Regions from separate parts of the Citrobacter sp. GW821-FHT02E08 genome, predicted to be linked through region 2. Evidence: predicted binding sites of a transcription regulator. Region 2 holds the regulator's gene; each other region holds the start of a gene.
What was found. Region 2 encodes CRP, which controls carbon source genes, mostly activating them, when cyclic AMP is high. Its sites were predicted from a motif close to ATGTGANNNNNNTCACAT; they were not measured.

Region 1: ompW (outer membrane protein OmpW) is a predicted target of CRP. The motif match lies at 1,166-1,183, and genes of this name have one in related genera.
Region 3: deoC (deoxyribose-phosphate aldolase) is a predicted target of CRP. The motif match lies at 904-921, and genes of this name have one in related genera.

The regions. Positions count from the first base shown of each region.
Region 1 is NZ_JBWKVL010000014.1:68,151-70,423, forward strand. Features, by position in the region: gene AC07UY_RS17065 (GGDEF domain-containing protein) at 1-164, opposite strand, end outside; gene ompW (outer membrane protein OmpW) at 381-1,019, opposite strand; gene AC07UY_RS17075 (YkgJ family cysteine cluster protein) at 1,302-1,706, shown strand; gene AC07UY_RS17080 (YciC family protein) at 1,732-2,273, shown strand, end outside.
Region 2 is NZ_JBWKVL010000003.1:392,795-395,067, forward strand. Features, by position in the region: gene AC07UY_RS06160 (YccS/YhfK family putative transporter) at 1-692, opposite strand, end outside; gene crp (cAMP-activated global transcriptional regulator CRP) at 744-1,376, opposite strand; gene AC07UY_RS06170 (OsmC family protein) at 1,685-2,089, shown strand; gene AC07UY_RS06175 (phosphoribulokinase) at 2,136-2,273, opposite strand, start outside.
Region 3 is NZ_JBWKVL010000005.1:239,700-241,972, forward strand. Features, by position in the region: gene deoC (deoxyribose-phosphate aldolase) at 1-772, opposite strand, end outside; gene AC07UY_RS09530 (YjjI family glycine radical enzyme) at 1,034-2,273, shown strand, end outside.

The sequences.
Region 1 (2,273 bases), on a different contig from region 2:
AAAATGTCTACCATCCGCGTCTGCAGACGATTCATGCCATCACTGGCCGCCGCCAGTCGCTGTTCATAAATCACAAAAATGAACAGTGAGGTAAAAAGCAAGGTGATAAGCCCTGATATGAACAATGCCTGCCGGTTTCTCAGCCCGTCCTGCACAATCTTCACGCGTCCACCCAGATCATTAACAGTACTGCAAAACCGGTCGCCCGTTTATGTTGTTGCATAGCATCCCTGAAATCTGCTTGCCAGAGACGGCGATAATTTTACTAATGTTAGCATTTCAGAGAGTTAAGCGAGGGGAAAAATAAAAATAGCCGTTGCAAGAGACGAAAAAAAAGCCGGTAGCAATGCAACCAGCCTTTTTCGATAGCGATGAGGATTTTAGAAGCGATAACCCGCAGAGAACATAAACACCCACGGATCGAGGCGAACGCTGTCATGCTGCTGAGCGCCGCCAAGTTTATAGTTCGCGGTCGTGTCGATATCCATATACCAAACCGACATGTTGATCAGCCAGTCACGGTCGATCAGGTAATCCATACCCACTTGCCCTGCTGCGCCCCAGGAGTCTTTCAGGCTCAGGTCAGACAATCCAGTCTCTTTTCCTTTGTCGTTAAAGCCCGTGTCAAAGAAGGTGGTGTAGTTAATACCGGCTCCAACGTACGGACGCAGTTTGCTGCTGGAATCACCAAAGTACCATTGCGCCATCAGCGTCGGCGGCAAATGGTGAACGGTAGCGATATCACCGGTTGATGAGGTTCCAATCTTATGACGGAACGGCGTCGCGCCCAGCAGTTCGATACCGATATTGTCCGTTGCCATATAGGTGAATGTCAGGCCAAGTTGCGTATTGTTGCTAACATCAAATCCGCCCAGGCTGCCTAACGTACCACCCGCCCCTTCGGTCGGGCGAACGGTTGCCGAACCTGCACGAATGAAGAACTCGCCCGCTTCATGCGCATAAACCCCGCCAGAGAGAAGAGTACTTACTGCCAACGCCGCCACTGTTAATTTTTTCATGTCCGCTCCATCGTTATGGTTATAAAAGCGTGACGAATATACCTACAATGGAGTAAAAAGTGATCTAACACAGATCACATTACATCTTGTAATTTAACATTTATTGATCTGGATTAATTTAGAACTTGCATTCAAAATCCTAGTTAAACTGATACAGATCAAATTCGATATATTTTCGAACTGAAAATATTCAGATGCTTCCCTCTTGCCCTTCCTGAAACTGGGCGCTAATTTAGCTTTCTCACAATTGAATTGATGCGTTATCTTGTTGCAGGTGAAATCATGAGCGATCTCAACCCGTGCATGACGTGCGGTGCCTGTTGTGCGTTTTTTCGTGTCTCTTTTTATTGGGCGGAAGCCAGTGATGCTGGCGGCCCTGTCCCGGTTCATCTGACGGAACCGGTGAGTCCCTTTCTACGTTGTATGGCGGGCACCAACCAAAAACAGTCCCGCTGCGTGGCGCTTTCCGGTTCTCCCGGCGAAAATGTCAGCTGTACGATCTATGAAAACCGCCCCTCCGCCTGCCGGGAATTTGCCATGTCAGGGGAAGATGGCGAGGTCAACGAAGCCTGTAACCGCGCCCGCGCCCGATACGGATTACCTCCGCTTTACAAAGATATGCTTTTCCATACAAGCCTTGATGCTGCCACTCACGGGTTATCCAGGGTACAATTGCCCGCTAATTAACACCTGCAGAACTCAAGGAGAGTGCATGTCTATCACGGCGAAGTCCGTATACCGTGACACGGGGAATTTTTTCCGTAATCAATTTGTTACCATCTTACTGGTATCGTTGCTGTGCGCGTTTATCACGGTGGTTTTAGGTCATGCCTTTTCCCCCAGCGACGCGCAAATTGCACAACTCAGCGAAGGCGACCATCTGGCGGGTAGCGTTGGATTGTTCGACCTGGTGCAAAACATGACGCCGGAACAGCAGCAAATCTTGTTACGTGCTTCTGCAGCCTCGACGTTTTCAGGTCTCATTGGCAATGCCATTCTGGCAGGCGGCGTCATGCTGATGATTCAATTGATTTCGGCCGGTCATCGGGTAAGTGCATTACGCGCCATTGGCGCCAGCGCCCCTGTTTTGCCTAAGCTGTTTATTCTGATTTTCCTGACGACGCTGCTGGTGCAGATTGGCATTATGCTGGTGGTGGTTCCTGGTATTCTCATGGCCATCCTCCTCGCACTTGCGCCAGTCATGCTGGTTCAGGACAAAATGGGTGTTTTTGCTGCAATGCGCAACAGCATGCG
Region 2 (2,273 bases):
GCCCGCAGCAGGCGTTTATATTCATTGTTGTGATGCGCCGACAGCATGTGCATTTGCTGGTAACACTGGGTGATGAGATCTACCGCTTTCTGTTGGCGCACCAACAAGGGTGGCAGCGCTTTTTCAGGATCCGCGTGCTGGGTGAGCAGACTGTATTTGGCTTCGCAGTAGTCGGCCAGCTCGCGGTACAACAAACTGAGTGACTCGCGTAGCGGTTGTTCACGCCAGAGCCAGAACCAAAACCAGTTAAAAAGCCCGTACCACAGGGTGCCCAGGGCATAGATCAGCAACGGCTCCCAGACGGGCATGTTACCAGCCAGGCTTAGCGTGAAAATAGCGGCGATAAGCGAGGCAGGCAGGAGTCGGGCATGCAAGGCGCTGAGTTCCGCCGTCACGCCAAGAATCAGCGTTAAACCCGTCAGAATCAGCGGCAGCGGTATTGCTTGCGCGAGCAGCAGTTGCATTGCCAGGCTGCATCCGGCAAACAGCGATGCGCCAATGACTAAGCGTTTGAAAAAGCGTTTGTGGGGGGTATCAAGCCCGGCAATGTTGCAGCAGGCGGGAACGAGAGAAAAGAGCAATCCCAGATGCAACTGGCCAATGATAAGGCCGATCGCCACAGGCAAACACAGCACCAGCGTTTGCCGCAGTGCGTAGTTGATTTCAGGGTGATAAATCAGTCTTCGCCACATCGGTGCCAACAAAAATGGCGCATTACAGGGTAATACGCCATTTCGACGGGGTTAACGAGTGCCGTAGACGACGATGGTCTTACCGTGCGCGGAGATCAGGTTCTGATCTTCCAGCATTTTCAGAATACGACCAACGGTTTCGCGAGAACAGCCAACGATCTGACCGATCTCCTGACGGGTGATTTTGATTTGCATGCCGTCCGGGTGAGTCATCGCATCGGGTTGTTTCGCCAGGTTCAGCAGAGTCTGAGCGATACGACCAGTTACGTCGAGGAAGGCAAGGTTGCCGACTTTTTCGGACGTAACTTGCAGGCGACGAGCCATCTGGGAAGACAGGCGCATCAGAATATCCGGGTTCACCTGGATCAGTTGGCGAAATTTTTTGTAGGAGATTTCAGCGACTTCACAGGCCGTTTTTGCACGTACCCATGCACTGCGTTCCTGGCCTTCTTCAAACAGGCCCAATTCGCCAATGAAATCGCCCTGATTCAGATAAGAAAGGATCATCTCTTTCCCTTCTTCGTCTTTAATCAGCACTGCCACTGAGCCTTTAACGATGTAGTACAACGTTTCTGCTTTTTCACCCTGGTGAATCAGCGTGCTCTTCGACGGGTACTTATGAATGTGGCAATGAGACAAGAACCATTCGAGAGTCGGGTCTGTTTGCGGTTTGCCAAGCACCATGCGCGGTTATCCTCTGTTATAAGCTGTCTCCAGAGCCAGAAAACGACGCTGTCTCTGGGGTTGCCAAAATATGCTTCCCGCTGCCAGGGAAGGGGGCTGCTAAAAATGTACTGCAGCCTGTAATGTGATGTCCTCTGCATACATGCAGTACGTCAATGTATTACTGTAGCATCCTGACTGTTTTAGCATAGCTTTCGCCGTGTGTCTCCTGGTGTCTCGCTTCAGCATGATGCAGGTCGCCTTCCATTGCGAGATTTGTTATGTCCGCGTAATCTGTCAGGAAAATTGAAACATTGGAGTTACGAAATATGCAAGCGCGTGTGAAATGGGTCGAAGGGCTAACCTTCCTGGGAGAGTCTGCTTCCGGCCACCAAATTTTGATGGATGGTAACTCCGGTGATAAAGCGCCGAGTCCGATGGAAATGGTGTTAATGGCCGCGGGTGGCTGCAGTGCGATTGATGTGGTGTCTATTCTGCAAAAGGGACGCCAGGATGTGACCAACTGCGAAGTGAAGCTCACTTCCGAGCGTCGTGAAGAGGCGCCGCGCCTGTTCACCCATATCAATCTGCATTTCATTGTGACTGGCAATGATCTGAAAGACGCCGCCGTTTCGCGCGCTGTTGATCTTTCTGCAGAAAAATATTGTTCTGTTGCGTTGATGCTGGAAAAAGCAGTGAATATCACGCACTCATACGAAGTGATTGCCGCGTGATCTCAGGTTGCCGGAGGGCGTGACGCTTATCCGGCAACGCTGCGCATTATTCGATTTTTTTGCCTTCCATCAGTCGCTGAACCAGCGGCAGCATAATCAACTCCATCGCCAGTCCCATTTTGCCGCCCGGCACGACTAATGTATTGATATGAGAAATAAATGAACCCTGAAGCATCGCCAGCAA
Region 3 (2,273 bases), on a different contig from region 2:
TGCTTGCGCTTTTGCCGTCGCCGTGGCCGAGTGCTTTCAGCAGGCTCGCCAGCAGGCTGGATGCGCCGAAACGGTAGTGACGAGAGTCAGCCCAGTCAGCGCCAAACAGTTCGTCGGCAATCGCCAGGAACTGCTGCGCGTCTTCAGCCGTACGTACGCCACCTGCCGGTTTGAAGCCAACCGTTTTGGCAACGCCCATATCACGAATGACTTCCATCATGATGCGCGCGCTTTCCGGCGTCGCGTTTACCGGCACTTTACCGGTAGAGGTTTTGATGAAATCTGCACCCGCGTTGATGGAGATTTCAGACGCTTTACGGATCAACGCTTCTTCTTTCAGTTCACCGGTTTCGATGATCACTTTCAGCAAAACGTTAGCCGCCGCGCAGGCATCTTTACAGGCTTTAACCAGATCAAAACCGACCTGCTCATTGCCCGCGATCAGCGCGCGGTACGGGAACACCACGTCCACTTCATCCGCACCGTAGGCGATTGCCGCACGGGTTTCCGCCAGCGCGATGTCGATGTCGTCGTTACCGTGTGGGAAGTTAGTCACTGTCGCGATACGGATATCCGGCGTGCCCTGCGCATTAAGGGTTTTACGCGCAATAGGAATAAAACGCGGGTAGATGCAGATAGCAGCCGTGTTACCGACCGGGGTTTTCGCCTGATGACACAGCGCGATCACTTTTTCATTGGTGTCGTCGTCGTTCAGGGTGGTCAGGTCCATCAGTTTCAGCGCGCGCAGGCTGCTTGCTTTTAAATCGGTCATTTGATTCTCCAACGGCATCGCCGTATAAAATTTCACCTTGCGGGTTTGTTAGTATTCTAACATTCATCCGCCATTACACTTCGATATACATCACAGTTAATGAAAACTACGTACAAATTTGCATTACTCTAATGAGATCAACTTCAAATAAATGACCTTTTCAGGCCCCACGAGAATGCGACAGGCGCATCAGGATCAAAAGCCATCGTGGCGTAACTTTCTACAATGGCGCTAAACCTTCGGTACAAAAAGGAAACGAAGATGCCTGTTTCAAGCGAAACCGCCCTGCAACAACGTTGCCAACACATCGTGGCCAGCCCGGTGCTCAGCCCTGAACAAAAACGCCATTTCCTGGCGCTGGAGGCCGAGAACAACTTGCCTTATCCGGCGCTCCCCGCGGATGCCCGCCAGGCGCTGGATGACGGCGTTATTTGCGATATGTTTGAAGGACATGCCCCCTTCAAACCCCGCTATGTATTGCCTGATTATGCGCGTTTTCTGGCTAACGGTTCACAGTGGCTGGAGCTGGAAGGGGCGCAGGATTTAGATGACGCATTATCCTTGCTCACCATTCTGTACCACCATGTGCCCTCGGTAACATCGATGCCGGTCTTCCTTGGTCAGCTTGATACGCTGCTGCAACCATATGTTAGAATTCTAACACAAGAAGAGATCGACATTCGAATAAAACGTTTCTGGCGCTATCTCGACAGAACCCTCCCTGATGCGTTTATGCATGCCAATATTGGCCCTGCCGATACCCCTGTCACACGTGCGATTTTACGCGCAGATGCAGAGTTAAAGCAGGTAGCACCTAACCTGACGTTTATTTATGATCCGCAAATCACTCCGGATGATTTGCTGCTTGAGGTTGCAAAAAATATTTGTGAATGCAGCAAACCTCATATTTCCAACGGCCCCGAAAATGATAAAATTTTCACAAAAGGCGGTTATGGCGTCGTCAGCTGTTATAACTCTTTACCCCTTGCGGGGGGCGGCAGCACACTGGTCAGGCTTAACCTGAAAGCCGTTGCAGAGCGCAGTACTTCTGTCGATGACTTCTTTACGCGCACGCTACCGCACTACTGTCAGCAACAAATTTCCATCATTGATGCCCGCTGTGACTTCCTCTACGAAAAATCACATTTCTTTGAGAATAGCTTCCTCGTGCAGGAAGGGTTGATCGATCCACAACGTTTTGTGCCCATGTTTGGTATGTATGGTCTGGCGGAAGCCGTCAATCTGCTGTGTGAAAAAGCAGGGTTGAAAGCGCGGTATGGGAAAGATGAGGCCGCGAACGCGCTGGGTTATCGCATCAGTGAGCAACTGGCTGGGTTTGTCGAAAGTACACCGGTGAAACACGGCTGGAAGCAAAGAGCGATGCTGCATGCGCAATCAGGCATCAGTTCAGATATCGGCACCACGCCGGGCGCGCGTCTGCCCTATGGCGACGAACCGGATCCCATCACCCATCTGCAAACCGTCGCGCCGCACCATGCGT